4 regions of the Lysinibacillus sp. TE18511 genome follow, and region 4 is predicted to be linked to each of the others. Evidence: riboswitches for the same ligand, from Rfam matches in the RefSeq annotation. Region 4 holds a riboswitch; each other region holds the start of a gene.
The links. Region 4 has a riboswitch for cobalamin ahead of cobT (nicotinate-nucleotide--dimethylbenzimidazole phosphoribosyltransferase). Riboswitches for the same ligand answer to the same signal wherever they lie in the genome.

Region 1: another riboswitch for cobalamin. It lies ahead of ACVWXS_RS20355 (ABC transporter substrate-binding protein); the one in region 4 lies ahead of cobT (nicotinate-nucleotide--dimethylbenzimidazole phosphoribosyltransferase).
Region 2: another riboswitch for cobalamin. It lies ahead of ACVWXS_RS15185 (ribonucleotide reductase N-terminal alpha domain-containing protein); the one in region 4 lies ahead of cobT (nicotinate-nucleotide--dimethylbenzimidazole phosphoribosyltransferase).
Region 3: another riboswitch for cobalamin. It lies ahead of ACVWXS_RS07265 (FecCD family ABC transporter permease); the one in region 4 lies ahead of cobT (nicotinate-nucleotide--dimethylbenzimidazole phosphoribosyltransferase).

Annotation. Positions count from the first base shown of each region.
Region 1 covers NZ_JBSSFD010000037.1:12,694-17,108, forward strand. Annotated here, with positions in the region: gene ACVWXS_RS20350 (GTP-binding protein) at 1-673, opposite strand, end outside; cobalamin riboswitch at 999-1,183, shown strand; gene ACVWXS_RS20355 (ABC transporter substrate-binding protein) at 1,555-2,550, shown strand; gene ACVWXS_RS20360 (precorrin-3B methylase) at 2,604-3,266, shown strand; gene ACVWXS_RS20365 (S9 family peptidase) at 3,647-4,415, shown strand, end outside.
Region 2 covers NZ_JBSSFD010000020.1:50,117-54,531, forward strand. Annotated here, with positions in the region: partial or broken gene ACVWXS_RS15175 (ribonucleoside-diphosphate reductase subunit alpha) at 1-191, opposite strand, end outside; gene ACVWXS_RS15180 (GIY-YIG nuclease family protein) at 414-1,142, opposite strand; partial or broken gene ACVWXS_RS15185 (ribonucleotide reductase N-terminal alpha domain-containing protein) at 1,284-2,585, opposite strand; cobalamin riboswitch at 2,749-2,936, opposite strand; gene ACVWXS_RS15190 (hypothetical protein) at 3,047-3,730, opposite strand; gene ACVWXS_RS15195 (ECF transporter S component) at 3,727-4,224, opposite strand; gene ACVWXS_RS15200 (hypothetical protein) at 4,148-4,415, opposite strand, start outside.
Region 3 covers NZ_JBSSFD010000007.1:18,302-22,716, forward strand. Annotated here, with positions in the region: gene ACVWXS_RS07260 (adenosylcobinamide amidohydrolase) at 1-1,321, opposite strand, end outside; gene ACVWXS_RS07265 (FecCD family ABC transporter permease) at 1,318-2,319, opposite strand; cobalamin riboswitch at 2,531-2,713, opposite strand; gene ACVWXS_RS07270 (acyl-CoA dehydrogenase family protein) at 2,860-4,415, opposite strand, start outside.
Region 4 covers NZ_JBSSFD010000001.1:216,590-221,004, forward strand. Annotated here, with positions in the region: gene ACVWXS_RS01045 (rhodanese-like domain-containing protein) at 1-51, shown strand, start outside; gene ACVWXS_RS01050 (hypothetical protein) at 279-431, opposite strand; gene ACVWXS_RS01055 (YheC/YheD family protein) at 733-1,497, shown strand; gene ACVWXS_RS01060 (hypothetical protein) at 1,676-1,891, shown strand; cobalamin riboswitch at 1,901-2,076, shown strand; gene cobT (nicotinate-nucleotide--dimethylbenzimidazole phosphoribosyltransferase) at 2,191-3,246, shown strand; gene ACVWXS_RS01070 (trimeric intracellular cation channel family protein) at 3,602-4,207, opposite strand.

The DNA of each region.
Region 1 (4,415 bases), on a different contig from region 4:
GTGAAATGAATTCTTTTATCCCAGTATCTTTTAAAGCAGAGCCAGAAAAACATAAAAAGGCCTTTTCCTGTTTAATCATCGCTTGTATATGAGTAAGGCAGTTAACGCTATCCAACGTCTCGTTAAGAAAAGCATCGAGAAGCTGCTCATCACGCTCAGCAAGCCACTCCATCATGTGATTGGAAACATATTCAGTACGGAGCGGTTCATCTACTAATAGTACATCCTTAGAGCAATCTTTTTGAAGCTGTGTCATAACGGCTTCGATATCTGCACCTTCACGATCTATTTTGTTGATAAAGAAGAAGGTAGGGACATGATACTTGCGTAAAAGTTGCCACACGGTTTCAGTATGACCTTGTACTCCTTCGACCGCACTAATAACAATGATGGCATAATCCATAACACGAATAGCACGTTCCATTTCTGGCGAAAAATCGACGTGCCCAGGTGTATCGATTAACGTATATGTATCGTTTCCAATCGTCATGCGACCTTGTTCCGCAAAAATAGTAATGCCTCGCTGACGCTCTAGTTCGTGATTATCTAGAAATGTATCTCGATGATCAACTCGACCACGGGCTTGAATACTGTTTGTATGGAATAGTAACTGCTCAGAAAATGTTGTTTTTCCTGCATCAACGTGAGCGAGTACACCAATTGTTTTATGCATAAAAAATCCTCGTTTCTATTTTTCGTCCATTATCATTGTAACAGAAATAAAATAAAGTAAAGACTACTAATCAGTGGGGGTTTCGTCACCTCAACTGGATAGAGAAACACCCTGTTGCCCCAAAGCAATCGGGCATTTCCGGGCTGTTAATCTCCCGCTAAACTTCTTGGCTAACTGCTAGTTATGTGGGATAAAAATATTTCATGTAAAATAGTTAGTGTTTATGTCGAAATAGTGCTACTATATTCATAACAATTATTTTTTGATTTTTTCGAGAGATTGCGAACATAAATTTCTTCTGCTAGTCTAGCAATAACATTCATAACAAAATAATAGATGTGTTGGTGCAAATGATTTGTCATTTGCTTAAAAGGGAAATCGGTGCGAATCCGATGCTGTCCCGCAACTGTAAATGGGGAGTCTATACAAGATGCCACTGTAGCCATGCTATGGGAAGGGGTATAGATGATGAACCTAAGCCAGGATACCTGCCAATATGTAATCTTTGCTTAAACCACGAGGATGGGGCTAGTGAATAGGTTGTAAAACCCATCTTTCACTATGCGAACCTCTTGGAAACAAGGGGTTTTTTTTATGCCCTTTTTACCTTATGTTCAGCGAATGTGGATTCGGTAAGGAGTTCTTAGGGGATGTTAGCCTAAAACCATCACATCCATGCGATAACGGCTAACTGACCTGCATCGGTAAAAACGCCACGTCCTGTGGCATTACCGAAATGACCGACATCGTGTTGGCCCTCGTGCAGGCCTAAGCACAAAGCCGAATCCGGACGCAATTATGCCGAGGTATAATTGATCATTCAGTAGCGAGGAAGTCAAGCGATTTCTTTCTATATATTTAACATCAAAGGAGACGAGGACATGAAGAAATGGAAAAGATTGTGGCTTGTCTTTGCGATAGCATTGATCGCTATACTTAGCGCGTGTAATGCAAAGGACAAACCAGAATCGGCTGCACAAGGGGAGAAGGTAGAGCCTTCACAAGCTGAAAAGACAGAGATAACGATTGAAAATAATGGAACAACACAAGTATATAAGGAAGCACCAAAAAAAGCGATTAGCTTAAATCAACATGTAACAGAAATTATGTTAGCGTTAGGCTTAGAAGATTCAATGGTAGGTACCGCCTATTTAGATGACAATATTTACGAGCCCTTACAAGCTGCCTACGATAAAGTGCCTGTGTTAGCTAAACAGTATCCTTCAAAGGAACAGGTTATTGATGCAGAAGCAGACTTTTTATACGGAGGTTGGAAAAGCGCCTTTGGAGAGAAAGGTGTTGGTACACAGGAAGAGCTTGAGGCATTAGGGATTCACACTTATTTACATACAGCCTCAAGTATGACGAAACCAACTTTAGAAGATATTTTCACAGATATCCGAAATATCGCAAAAATATTCCGTGTTGAAGATCGTGGAGATGCTTTAATTGCACAAATGACCAAAGATGTAGAGGCTGTACGTACAAAATTACCACAAAATGGGGAAGAACTGCGTGTATTAGTGTTTGATAGTGGTGATAAAGATGTCCTTACTGCTGGACAAAACTTTATGAATGAGCTTGTGACGATTGCTGGTGGTAAAAATATTTTTGGCGATGTGGAATCAGGATGGACTACGGTATCAAAAGAAGATGCAATAGAGCGTAATCCAGAAGTCGTTGTTGTTGTTGATTATGGAGAAACAACGGCGGAACAAAAAATTAATTTCTTAAAAAATGATCCTGCCTTAAAAGAAATAGAAGCCGTTAAAAATGAACGCTTTGTGATCTTACCACTTTCTGCTGCATCTGAAGGGGTTCGTGCTGCAGAAGCTATTCAAATTTTAGCAAAAGGCTTCTATCCTGAAAACTTTTAGACAAAATAAGGAGCTAGCGACTTGCTAGTTCTTTTTTATAAGGAGAGTTATAAATGAATGCATTTTGTAAAAATATACCGGACAAAACATTTGAAAAGCTAAATCATAATGGAGAGTTTACATGTCTTGCAGTTAGCCCAGGTATTATTAATAAGCATTATACCCCTGCACAATTTCAAACAATTGCAAAGGTTGTAGGGGAAACTGGTGCAATCAAATACTCCGCCTCTTACAGTATATTAGTATCTATTCCGACAGTAGATGTAGCAGATACAACTAAGGAGCTACAAGACGCTGGTCTGTATGTAACAACAAAGAAAGGACCAATTGTTGCGATGAAGGCCTGTGATTTCTGTGATGGTGATAAGATGGAGGCAGCACCGATTACTCAACAGCTATATCATTCATTAGAAGGAATAGCGGTCCCTACAAGATTACGTTTAAACGTAAATGGCTGTGCCTCTGCCTGCTACAATCCAGTATATGATGATATTGGCCTTGTTTATCAAAAAGATAGCTTTGATGTCTATTTAGGGGCGGTGCCAATGGGGGCAAAAGCACAAGCTGGGACGCTATTTGCTAAAAGGGTGGCAGTTGACCGTATTGAAAGTTTTCTTCATGAAATCATTCGACTCTATAATGAGCATGCTCGTCCGAATGAACCTTTTTATAAATTTTATCGTAGAACAAATTCTGCTGATTATTGGAAAATGTAAAAAAAGTGATGTTAAAACACACTTTTTTGAGTTTTGGACCATCCTTTTGTTACTTCTATTGGAATATTCGAGCCAACTTTCATGGTATTTTTGACAATAATCCAGCACCAATATGTTAATCTCCTCGTGAAGCTATTTCTCACGTCTTAGTAATAGGAGACCGTTTAGGTAAAAATTTCTTATTTTGAAATAAATTATATCTGTAGCTCTTTGTAATTATTGCGAAGCAGCTACTTTTTTTTCAGTGTATGTTTTTAAACATCTCATATAAGTAATAACGCGGCCAAATTTAAAAATTTTCTGTTTATAAGCAGGAATAATACTTAGGGCGTCGAAATATTGTACTATGTAATGCAATTAACAAAAAGGGGCGGGAAAATATGACATCCAAACAAGGGATTAAACCGGAAGATCTATATCAATTAAAATCAGTGGCAGATCCACAAGTATCACCTGATGGAACAGAGGTTGTATATGTGGAGACTCATATCAACGACAAGAAAAAAGACTATGTGTCTAATTTATATTACATAAACTTGGATGAAAAAATTCCTCAACAATGGACATTTGGTGAAGATAAAACAAATTCACCTATTTGGTCTCCAGATGGCAGTAAAATCGCGTTTGTGTCAACGAGAAATGGCAAGCCACAAATTTTTGTGCTTTCTAAAACGGGCGGAGAGGCGAAGCAAATTACTCATTGTAAAAACGGTGCGACATCACCTATTTGGTCGCCGTGTGGCAAGAAATTAGCCTTCTCTGTAAAGCTTGGTAAAAATGAAAGCATTGATGATAAAGCTGAACCTGATAAGAAAGAAGACAAAGAACTAAAACCACTTGAAATCGAAAAGATGAAACATAAGTCAGATGCAGCTGGATTTCTGGATATGGAGCAATTTACTCAAATTGCAATCGTCAATCTTGAATCTGGGGAATTAGAGCTGATGACGGAAGGAAAAGATCATTTCCAGCTTGGTACATGGTCTCCAAATGGAAAATATCTTTCTTACAGTGCAGACTTAACAGAGGATCTAGATTTTTCATTCATGAGTGATATTTACTTATTGGATGTAGAAACGAAACATGCGCGCAAGCTAACGGAAGGAACAGGGGTGTTCTACCAAACTTCATGGTCTCCGAATAGCCGCT
Region 2 (4,415 bases), on a different contig from region 4:
ACGTTATCTAGCATACGTACTTGCACCGGGATCAATCGTTCTAGAACACCAGCCGGTACAGCTCTGCCTAAATTAATAGATGATAAGTTACATACAACGAAATCTCCAGGCTTACGACGCGTAACGATGACATCATCCTCTAGGGTAATTGACTCAAATTCAGTAGCTGACATATTTTGGAATATTTCTGTCCTTTTCTTCAACTAGGTTCGCTAAACCTAATCCGTTCTCTTATGAACTGCTGTATATCACTATACAGAGGAGACTATATCATCATCCTTAGCTCTACCTGTAGGATGCTCCGCTTTTCCCTTTATGAATTATCCCTATATCGGGCCTCGCTTGAGGGGTACTCTACTCGCTTCTTCACTCATGTTTTTCAATGAGCTATGCTTTCGATAGTCGTTAGGCTTTTACTTTTGATTAATAAAAACATGGTCAGGGAAATTTTGAGAGTTCATGCGATACCTCATTGCATGAGTTGAAATACCATAAAACTTTGCTGCCTCAGTAATGGAATCAAAAACTTGATTTCCAACTTTGCATTTATATCCACTAATTTTATGTTCTTTTTTCGGCATTAATCGTTCATATGTTGGAAAGTTAACCGAATTTAATCTGTAATTTATTGTGCTAATTCCAATACTCAATTTTTTTGAAGCAATTGTAACTGAATCATACTGCACACCATCAATTACTACTCGTTTAGAATTGGCTTTTTTCACTGAATCTATCATTTTCTTCGTTTTAGCTTTTCCAAATTGATGATTTCCTTCTCCAGTCATTTGCTCAATTCTTTGTTTTCTAATTGCTTCTTTATTTGGATGAAAAGTGAAAACATCTCCACCAATAGAAGTTAGTTTAATATTGTAAAATTCAGTAGAATTAACAACATCAAAATAATTTAAATAAAACTCTTCTAATTGATTCAATTCTTCATCGGAATACGCATTACAAATTATTTTTCTCTCAAAATTTTCTTTACCATATTTTTTTATGGCTCTCTTTAAATATACTCCTGATCCTAAATAATTTTCCCAGTTATTTATACGATCATAAATACATTTTCCAATATACTTTTTGCCATTTACTTTATTTATTGTTACATATATGAACCCATATGCTTTAGAAATATCGATCACCCCTAAAACAGAATATTTGTTCTATTATATGAAACATAGTATATTTAATCAAAAGATTTAGCACGGTGGGTTATCACATTGTGACTTTCCCCGTTTAACGGAGTTTTCGACAACCATTTCTGATTGAAGGTGCTACTATTAACACAAATTACTTGAGTAAACCATCCCTTCATGCTTATTCGGATTCATACGATTTACTTCATCACGATAAAACATAAACGGCACGCCCGTTTCAAGCTGTGAGCGCATAATACGTTTCATAATATCGATCGCTGGTACGACTTCACGGCTTAATAAAGGATTGGCAATACATTCTGCATATTTTGTACGGAAGGAGCCGTCACCTTTTTTCTCATCATAGAAATCTTCTAATGAGAAGCCCATGACCTCTCGCACTTCATGTGGGTCAAATAAATGCCATTCCCCACGTGCCTCAACTGTCTCCATAAATAAATCCGGTAAGCATAATCCTGTGAAAATATCATGGGCACGCAAACGCTCATCCCCATTGTTTAAACGTAAATCTAAAAACGTAAAGACGTCCTTATGCCAAACATCTAAATAGACCGCAATAGCTCCTTGGCGTTGACCAAGCTGATCGACTGAAACTGCCGTATTATTAAGCTGTTTAATCCAAGGTAATACGCCACTTGATGCACCTTTAAAACCTTTAATAGATGAGCCTCGGCTACGAATTTTGCCCATATAAACGCCAATACCACCGCCGTACTTCGATAATGTTGCGACATCTGTATTCGTGTCATAAATACTTTGTAAACTATCATCGACTGTATCGATAAAGCAGCTAGATAACTGGCCATGCGTTTTACCTGCATTCGATAATGTCGGAGTGGCTACAGTCATATATAAATTACTCATCGCCCAATAAGACTCTCGCACCTTTTGTAAACGATTTTCTGTTTCATCCTGCATCAATGTCATCGCAATGACCATCCAACGTTCCTGTGGTAACTCTACAGGTGTTTTCGTATAATCACGTACAACATAACGGTCCATCAATGTTTTTAAGCCAATATATGTAAATAACTCATCTCGACTTTGTTCTAAATATGTAGCAAGTTCCTGAAGCTCCTGCTTACTATATTTTGTTGTTAAACTTTCATGATACAAACCAGCCTCTGTATAGCGTGCTAATTGTGCTGGGAACACCTGATAAACATCTTTTACTGAAACACCGCGACGCATTGCAAACTGGTCATATAATTTTTCTAAATAAATTTGCGCTGCAACAAATGTCCAATATGGCTCCTCTTCATCAATTAGGCTAAGCGTTTGTAAAATCATCGCATCCGCCCATGCCTCAAATGTGGCATCGTCATTTTTTCGTAGCCATCGATCCGATAACCTTACAAAACTTTCAAGTTCATCCTCCGTGTAACTTTTCTTTAGCTTAGCAATTTGCTGTTCGATTTGAATTGTCATATACACATACTCTCCCTTTCTTTCTCCAGACAACACAAAAAGCGATCACGCATCCTCTATCGGTTGCGTGATCGCTGTAAAATCGGAAATGGAAATGAAGGACATGCACACACAGAAGTGAACAAATCTCTCGCCTCCACTTCTCAATCCCCGAAGAATGTGTCGCTGTCTTGAACAAATCGGCAGGTCTCCTGGCTCATGCTTCCTCCAAATGATCACCTTCCCATTGTTAACAGTGGCCTCTTCATCATTTGTCAGCACTTACAGTTGCGGGGACAGCTTCGGCATAAGATGACTCTTTTTCCGAATTCCCTTTTAAACCACATTGGTACCGCTCGTCCAAAATACTATATATTGTGTTTTAACTCCTAAACAAATCTAACATATTGTGTTTATTGTTGCAATAGGTGTTTTGCCCCTTGATTTTTTTTACGCACTACTTTTTCTCGAAGCAAGCCCAATTACAATGCAGTTTTACGTAGTTTCTCAAAATTTCTAAGAAAGATTTTTTGTGCCAGCTGCTCTTTTTCTGGATGTATTCCGAGTAAAATGACTGCACATGGACCAGCCGTTTTCTCAACATTTAACGAACTTTTGACCTGTTGATTACCAAAAAGACGGGTAAATTCTGCTTGCAAACCTTTTGATCCAACTGGCCAAACTTGCTGTACAATTTCCTCTTTCCATGCCTGAAAAATAGGCTGTAGCTGGGCAACATCCTCAGGCTGTGCAAGGACTTCATTGCCAACAAGCGGCAGTCCATATGTATACCAAATTAGCTGTTCATGCTTATATGGTGTGCGTTGCTGCTGTTCACCAAGCATCGTTATGGACAAACCAGATTGTACAGTCGGCATATTGGACTCAGTGCTACCGTCTATTTGTGGACAAATAAGACCAGCTTCATCAAAAACTTGTTGAATACCCGCCACATAACGAGACCATGCCGCATCCCCTGAAAAATTAGCGAGTAGGACATGTGTAGGTAAAGCATTTGCGGCAAGCTGCTCTAAAAAAGTAACACGTGCTGTCAAGTATGCCGTGAGTTGATCTGAGGCAGACACAACATCTTGTGTCTTTTCACCAATGGCTGCGGCATTATCTGTTGTAGCAATCAGCTCACCTACTTTTATGGCATTTCTCAATGTAATCGCCCTGCCTTACGCACAAATACTTTAGATAAAATTGGCATTACAACTGCAACGATGACTAAATTAATTAGTGTTGCCAACGGAAGACTAGTAAGAGATGCCCAATAAAATGCCGGACTAATGATAAAGTAAAACGGTAATGGTGCCACAACGCCATTTAAAATCAGTGCCACAGGCCATTTCCAGAAATGCATTCCTTTTTTATGCATCACTCCGAAGATCCATACAACGATAAACATCTCTACTGCGATAATAATATGGAGTGGTCCAAGTAGGAAGCCAGAAGTTAAGGCCGTAATAAAATGCCCAATTGCCCCTGCAACCCCAGCCAATACCGGAGATAAAAATACAACGCTCAAAAATGCAGGAGCAGCGTCCAGCGCAGCAGTTGTAATAAATGGTGTTGGAATTTTAATAACTGCCCCAACTGCACAAATTGCCGCTACCATGGCAACGAGTGTCAATTTCATTAATCTTTGTCGATCCATTCCCTTCCCTCTTTTCTTTTATACTTTGTTCATCATAGCGTGAGGTTGATTTCCGTTCCGGCTGGGCGCTTTGTTGCTGACGCTTCGCTTTCGCGCAGATAAAACATTTGCCGCTGACGCTTCGCTTTCGCGCAGATAAAACATTTGCCGCTGACGCTTCGCTTTCGCACAGATAAACATTTGCCGCTGAC
Region 3 (4,415 bases), on a different contig from region 4:
CGGTAGCAGTACCTGTTGCAATCGTACCACTAAGCTCATCACGAATACCTTCTGACTGCAATGCCTTTGTTTTCGCCTCATTAGCTGTCATCATTGCTTGGAAAAATGCTTCTTCTGATAAACAACCATTTATGATGACCCATGTATTTATAGTACCAATATATGGTTCATCTTGTCTTTCATGAGCACGTGACACATCAACGGCATTGCCGACTCCAGCTGTAACAGCAACAAATATGCTACCAAAGGAAGCTTTAAATTCATTTATAGCTACAAGATTTGTCGGAACAGCTGTTAACATAACGACTGTACCGGTAGGTGAAAAATGCTCCTTTTGTAAAAATTCAGCGACCTCTTTCTTTACATCACTAATGACATAATCTATTGGTACAGAGCGATTTAATAAGCAATCATACCAACCAATACCTGGATTATGTACAGCTGAGGAAACCGTTTTTAACGGCAACTCTGATTGAAGCTGAATGTAATGCTCCGTAACAGTAAAATTTTCGTTTTTGATGACAGCACGTTGCTGATGTTCGACTGAGGCTGGCATCATTGTAATTTGAGGCTTTGGAATTTCAGGATGTGCATAAGTTGCTACTCGCGCATGATAGACGTCTTCAATTTGCGAAGCAATTAATACTTCATGTGGCGCTCCAAATGCTCGCATCCTTCCGCCTTCCATTAGTAATAATTCATCACAATAAAGGGAAGCTAAATTCATATCATGTAGTACCATAATAACGGTTAAACCGCATTCAATTGCTTCCTTTCGTACCATATCTAAAATTTGACGTTGATGGGCAATATCTAGATGGTTCGTTGGCTCATCTAGCAGTAATATTTCCGCCGTTTGGGCAAGAGCCTGGGCTACAAAAACTCTTTGTTGTTCCCCGCCTGACAAAAATTCCATCGATGTCTGTTCATAACGTTTCACACCTGTTTGCAGCATTGCATGTTGGATTGCTTGTTCATCTCGTTCAGTCCAACTTGAAAAGAAGCCTGTTTGATGGGGATAACGTCCAAGTGATACCGCCTCACGTACACTGTTTGAAAAGGCATTCGCATGTAATTGTGGTAGCACTGCCATTTTTTTTGCCAACGCACGTGCATTATAAGCGCTAATATTTTTACCGTCTACTACTATAGTGCCTGCAGTTGCTGGCAGTATGCCACTCATTACTTTTAATAGTGTGGATTTCCCACTACCATTCGGTCCTAAAATCCCTAGTACTTTTCCTTTTTCAACGGAAAAACTTATATCCTGAACGATCGGCACATCTTCATAGCCACCAGAAAGATGTTCAACAACAATCATGCCCGTCCCCCCTTGCTTCTACGTTGCTTATAAAAAATATAAGAAAAAACGGGCGCCCCAATAAATGCAGTAATTACGCCAATTGGTAGCTCTCTTGGCATAATAATTGTTCGTGCTATTAAATCACAAATAATGAGCAAAGTTGCCCCATTTAAAAATGATAATGGCAATAAATGACGATGATCTGAACCCCAAAGCATCCGCGTCATATGGGGTACAACTAAGCCAACAAAACCAATCGTACCAGAAACTGCTACAGCTGCTCCTGTCAACATTGACCCGCCTACCAAAATTATATATTTACTACGCTTAACATGAACACCTAAATGTTTCGCGCGTTCCTCTCCATATAACAAAACATTTAACTCGCGTCTTTGTGTCCAAAGCATAATTGAGCCAATGATCACAAACGGAATAATCATTTGAACAAAAGGCCAACCTCGCATCGATACTGAGCCGAGCAACCATCCCATAACTTGTCGTAGCTCCTCACCAGATAATGCAATCATTAAGGAAATTAAGGAACCTAAAAATGAACTAAAGATGATCCCTGTTAAAATAAGAGTCTCCATTTTTAGTGAGCGGTCTACTATTCTAGCAAAGCCCATGACAGCTACCATCGTAAATATTGCACCTATCATACTGAAGATTGGTAATGCATAATGGCCTACTACCGGGATTGATATACTAAAGAAAATCGTCATCACTGCGCCAACTGATGCACCAGAGGAAACACCTAACGTATAAGGATCTGCCAAAGGATTTTTTAGTAAGCCTTGAAAAGCTGCCCCTGCAATGGCAAGAGATGCTCCGACAAGTCCCGCCAACAGGACTCTAGGTAAACGAATTTTCCATAAAATATTGGCAGCTGTCTCATCAGCCGCCTTATTCCACAATACTTCTAGTGGAATATGAACTGAGCCTATCGCTACGCCACACCAGATGCTAATAATTAGAAGCGTAATTGCTGTTACATAGGCTATAATCGTTCTACTCATTTAAAGGCTCTCCCCCTTAGTCTATCTGTGCCTATATTCAACGACTTGTTCTTCTGATTGATCGATACATTTTGGCTTGAAATCGCCTAATATTGAGAATTTATCGACATCCATCTTACAAAACAAATACCCCTCATCCAAAAAAGATGAGGGGATCAAATTTGCACAAAAATACGTATACAAAATCCACCACCCTATCCTCGTAGGCCGCAACGTGTTTTCTATAAAGGCAGGTCTCCTGGCTCGTGCTTCATTCGCTTTTTCAAGCCTTCCCGAAATTTTCAGTGGCGCAGATTGAAAAAACTCACACATACAGTGGCGGGACCGCATCGGAATAACACCGATTTCCCTTTTCACTTTACATAAGTAAAGAACCTTTATAATTTTCAGTTGATATAATTATACATGAAAAAAAAAGAGGCTGGGATAAAACTGGTCAATACCTTAAAAAGCGCAAGAAATCAATTTTAGAAACGTTGATTTCTCGCGCTTTTCTTATGTGATTTTTTTAAATTTTGCTATATCCCAGACTCTAATCTATTAGACTATATCTAAAAAATACTGAACGGTTTTCATTGGCGCACCAATTTCTCGCAATGACCATGTGCTCTCTAAATAAATATCTGCTAGCTTTTCATATTTACCGCCGAATCTATGTGCCCATTCGACTGCTACAACACTTTCATATATATGTGCCATTTTTTCTGCAACCTTTTTTGCATCGAACGTTTTCGTTGCTTCATCCAAACGACTAAATGTTTGCAAAGTCAAGTCTAGTTTTACTAATTGTTCTGCTACAATTGCTACTAATAGACTGTCAGCTAGTTTTTCTAGACGTTCCTCCATGATACGAACAAATAATTCATGCGCATGAAACTTATCTACTAAACGAATGAGCTCTAATGCTAAAATATTGGCAGTTCCTTCCCACACAGTCAGCACCTGTGCATCTCTTAATAAGCGAGGTGTAACAAAATCCTCAATATAACCATTCCCTCCGTGCAATTCAATCGCTTCACTAGCATAATGTACCGCTTGCTCTGCCGTTTCTTTTTTCATGATCGCAATATACAAGCGATTCATAATGATGTCCTGTTCATTGCCCTGTCCACTTGTTACTTTATCGTACAGCTGAATAACATCAAAAACAGTGGCAACTTCTACATGAAGCTTGGCAGCAAATTTCCCTAATGTATCCTGAATCATAGGATATTGCGTTAAAGGCTTACCGAATGCATGACGATTGGTTACATAGTGCTTCGCCTCTAGATAACCGCGACGCATAATGCCAATAGAAGCAACAGCATTGCAAATTCTTGATAAATTAAGTGCCTCCAGCATATAATAAATCCCTTTATTCGGCTCACCGACAACATAAGCTAGTGCGCCATCAAATTCCACCTCACCAGAAGGCACTGCTCGAACACCAAGTTTATCCTTTAAACGTCGAATGCGGAGGTTGTTCACAGTGCCATCCTCATTCCGCCATGGAACCGCAAATAATGTTAAGCCTTTTGAGCCTGTCTGTGCCCCCTCCATACGGGCCAATACCATCGCTACTCCACACATTCCTGCGTTAGATGCGAAATATTTCTCACCAAATAAACGATACTGGTTGCCGTCTTTTCTCGCCTCTACAACATTCGCACCAACATCAGAACCACCTTGACGCTCCGTTAAAAATGTAGCTCCCTCATATAACTCGGTATCTCCTGTTGCACAGACATGTGGTAAAAAGCGCTCCTTCACCTCATCACTTGCATAATGATCGAGTAAATAAGCCGTTGCCATTGTTAAAGTAACAGGACAGTAAAAGCCTGGCTCAGTATGGGACAGTAAATAGCCTTGAGCAAAGCTATACACATAATTGCCCTTTCTACCTAATTGCGGAATATCCTTATGCACATAGCCAACAATACCGGTATTGTATGTCTCTTCAATCGTTTTTTTATAGCCATCATTAACCCAGACCTCTGACACTTCTTCACCATATGCGTTATACCTTTGTAAGCGAGGTTCACCCTCTCTATCCGTATGTTTCGCTCTCACATCAATATCTCCAGCACAGAGCCCTCCGAAATCTGTTAGCTCGCGTG
Region 4 (4,415 bases):
AACCTTGAAGGTGGCATGCTTGCATATGATGGAGAGTTAGAATTTAAATAATGACATACATTAAAGAGAAAGAGCCTATTAATTTGCTCTTTCTTTTTTCTTGTTCTTATTTTTTTTAGTGAGTTCATGATGAGGCTAAAATTTTTTTCGAAATTATTGTAGAGATTATCCTTTTTTTGCTCACGAATCTTTAGGTTATAAACTGGCAAAGTTTAAACCGGCATATCTAATACCTACGTCCATGATGCTTCGTTATTATCTCTTACACCTAATGATCCTTATATCGATAGACCACTCGCCCAAATCCCATTTAAACCAACTTCCTCTACAACTTTTGCGGAAAGACCGTTATGGGTATCCATTAAAAATTCAAGTGTGTCTGAATATATTTTTTTATTAAAAAATTTCGTTGTTTTTCTGATATCTTCCATCTTCTAACTCGACATTATCATATGACTAAAAGTAAATATTAGCAGGGCAGGTATATTAGAAACTAATGATGTTGAAATCAAAAAATGGATGTATTGAGAACAATCATAATGCTACTTTTCTAGTGTAGTAAATTTAATTATGGGACTCAAAAAGAAAAATATGAGATATCGCGTTACCAAGTCTCACCCACCTATGCAAGATAAATCTATTTACATACAATACAGTAACCTCCATAAGTGGAGAGGACTACACTATCAATACAAAAGAAATAAAAATATCTAACTAAATGAGGTGAGTTTATTGAAAAACGGACTTGGTAAATGGGAACAATGCTTACTTTTAAAACAAAATCCTTTAACAACTAACTGCATGCCAGAATCAACACTGTACAGTCTAGAAAACCTAATCTATTTATTAAATAAGTATGAGTATATTTATGTGAAACATAATACCACTGGACAAGGAAGAGCAATGTATAAAGTCTACAAAAGAAAAGATGGACACTATTGTTTTAACGGATTTACCATGCAAGGTGAAGAAATAAGTAAATGTGTAGCAGCAATTGAGGATTTCCACCAAGTTCTACATCCATATGAGAAACACGGTAGATTAAGCGGAATTTATATTATACAAGAGGGGGTCAAAAGTCTAACCCCTGATGGGAATTCAATATCTATTCGTGTTCATGTTCAAAATCTAAAGGGAAAATGGGTAATTGGTGGGATTTACGGAAGGGTGGCAACTGAGGATCATGGGATTGTCAATTCAAATCGGGGTTCTAAAGCAATATCGATTGAGGAATTATTATCAGGTTATTTGATGATGGATAATACAAAGAAAGATCAAACAATAGATTCTCTAAAAGAGGATTCAATTTTAGCAGCTGAAGTAATAGCATCCCACTTTCCTTGTAGAGAATATGGCATTGATTTTGGAATAAATCTTGAAGGAAAACCTATATTATTTGAAGTAAATACAACGCCAAGCATACGTAGTTTTGCCAAAGTTGATAGGGCGATCTGGAAGAATATTGTTGAGATTAGGAAAATGCAAAATGAAGGCTAAGTTTGAAATGTAGTTATTTTTCATGTTAGTCATCAGCATATTTTTATTCAATAGACATACATCAAAAAAATACTTTCCCTACTATTTTATAGGAAAGAAGAAACTTAATTGCATCCGTTACTTGTGAACGATTAGGAATTTACCTAGAAAAAATGGATTATGGTTGAGTAGGCGCGTTATGAATCAATTTGCTATTAGAGAAGATTCAGCATGGGCTCAAATTGCCAGCCCTCAGGAACCTGAATTCGCGTACGTTAGATTTATTTGGTTATTCGAAGTGTTAAAAGATTCCTTTGCTGGCATTCACTCTTTTGGAGCGAATGCCAGCAAAGGAATCCTTGGAACAATTTTTCATTTAATCAAATATATTGACACAAAAAACACTTTATCGTAAATTTGAAATAATTGCATAAATGCATTAGGTGCCCATTGCGGGAGAATAGGGAATAAAGTGAAATGCTTTAGCGGTCCCACCACTGTAAAAGAGAGTTTCATAGAGAATGCCACTAGCATAGTCTGGGAAGGTTCTATGAAATGTTGAAATTGAGCCAGGAGACCTGCCTAACTGCTTCGTATTATATAGACGATGGAAAAGTCTGTAGTTTATTTGTGATGAAATAAACTACAGGCTTTTTATTTTTTCTCTAAATCATTCTTCGAGTAACAAGGGCAAAAAAGAAAGGGGAAATTTTCATGCAATTATTACAACAAACGATTCAAAACATTCAAAGTGCTGACCACAAAATGATGGAGGAAGCAAGGGAACGCATAGATGCACTTTGCAAGCCTCCTAGTAGCTTAGGTAAACTTGAGACTCTTGCTGTGCAACTATCAGGAATTACAGGAGAACTATTTCCTGCGATTGATCACAAAGCCATTATTGTCTGTGCCGCAGATCATGGTGTTTGTGATGAAGGGGTGACATCAAATCCACAAAATGTAACGGTCTTTCAAACATTAAATTTTCCCAGAGGAGGGACCGGTGTTTGTGCTATCGCAAAAATCACAGATGCAAAAATTGTCACAGTAGATGTTGGCGTAAAAGAAGATATTCCGCATGATGCTGGTGTTATCCTAAAAAAAATTAAATATGGAACGGACAATATGGCAAAAGGTCCTGCTATGTCAAGGGAAGAAGCCATTCATTCTATTGAAGTAGGAATTGAAGTAGCTACGGAAGAAATAAACAAAGGGATAAATGTACTCGGGACAGGTGAAATGGGTATTGGTAATACAACGCCGAGTGCTGCAATATTATCGGTTCTTCGTGATTGTCATCCAAATGAAGTGACGGGCTTCGGTGCAGGAGTTGGGCCAGGGGGGATAGCACATAAAGTAGAGGTCATTCACAATGCTATTACATTAAATAAACCAAATCGTGATGATGCTATTGACATTCTTGCAAAAGTTGGTGGTTTAGAAATAGGTGCTATGGCTGGAGTTGTACTCGCTGCAGCTGCAAATCGCAAGCCTGTTGTGATTGATGGCTTTATTTCTACCATTGCTGCACTTATTGCATACGAACTCGAACCAAAAGTAACAGACTATATCATTCCTTCTCATGCTTCTGAAGAACCAGGTGCTAAAATTGCTGCGGAATTGCTCGGAGTTGAACCGATGCTACATATGAATATGCGATTGGGCGAAGGTTCTGGCGCAGCTTTAGCCTTTCCTATTTTGGACGCAGCATGTTCCATGATGAAAAACATGACAACATTAGAGGAAGCTATGCTGCTGTTAGAAAAGTAATTAAATATTGTGAGATTCTAAAAACAAGTTCTTATGAAAGTAGTTACTCAGCAAGTACAAAGTTTACTTAGGGTAACATACTATTTCTATTAGGATATATTGTTTCTAGGCGCTGCTACACATAAACAAAAGTTATAGTTAAAGGATTTAAAATCTGCTATTGATAAAAAATAAGAGGCTGGGACAAAAAGAAAAAATGTTAGACCGATTGCAATTGGTCTAACATTTTTTTGATTTAGGAAGGAACACTCTACTCATTGAAGCGGAAAAGTTATTATCTGCTTTCGTTATTTTTCAAAATAATCGAGTTCTGTCCCAGCCTCTTGTTGTTATACGGTGATGTAAGGAAACTTAGCTATGCCCGCTGTAACTTCCGCAACGGTAAACGCCATTTCTTCATATATGAAAGAACTCTTAGTGCTGTAATTACACCAAATAATACATATAAATAGATATCCCCTGAAATTAATTCAAGCCCGATGATAAGTCCAGCTAGTGCTGCCCACACACCATAGACTTCATCACGGAGAATTAATGGTTGTCGTCTAGCTAATAAATCTCGAACAATTCCACCGCCTGACCCTGTCAAGACAGCAGCTACAATAACCGCACTAATGGGCATGTCGAGCTTCACAGCATAGAGAGCACCCTGAATTGCAAATGCCGATAAACCAATAGCATCAGTGAAATTGCCCCAGCGATGCCAATGTTGGATGAGTCGATGTGGAAATAAGAAAAAAATTGTAATGGCTGCAATGGCAATTTGGAACATCATATCCTGTCCCCACAGTGTTGTTACAGGCAAACCTATGAGCAAATTTCGTATAGCTCCTCCGCCAAAAGCGGTTACAATCCCGAGTATATATACACCGAATAAATCGTATTCTTCCTCCATTGCAATGATTGCCCCGGAAATAGCGAAGGCAATTGTTCCAATAATACTAAAAACCTCCCAAGCCAAACCTTTCACTCCCTATATGAATAAATCTTTTCGATTAGTTGCAAACCCTTTTTGTAGCGTAGAAGTTTTTGCTAAGAAAAGTATCAACTTATACTTTGGAATTATCAGATATTAAATATCCTATTTTAGTAGGACATAATAGATGAAGTCCGCAATTTAGATTAGCGCATAATGCAATTAGAAACAATAGCAAGTTTTGCAGGCAAGC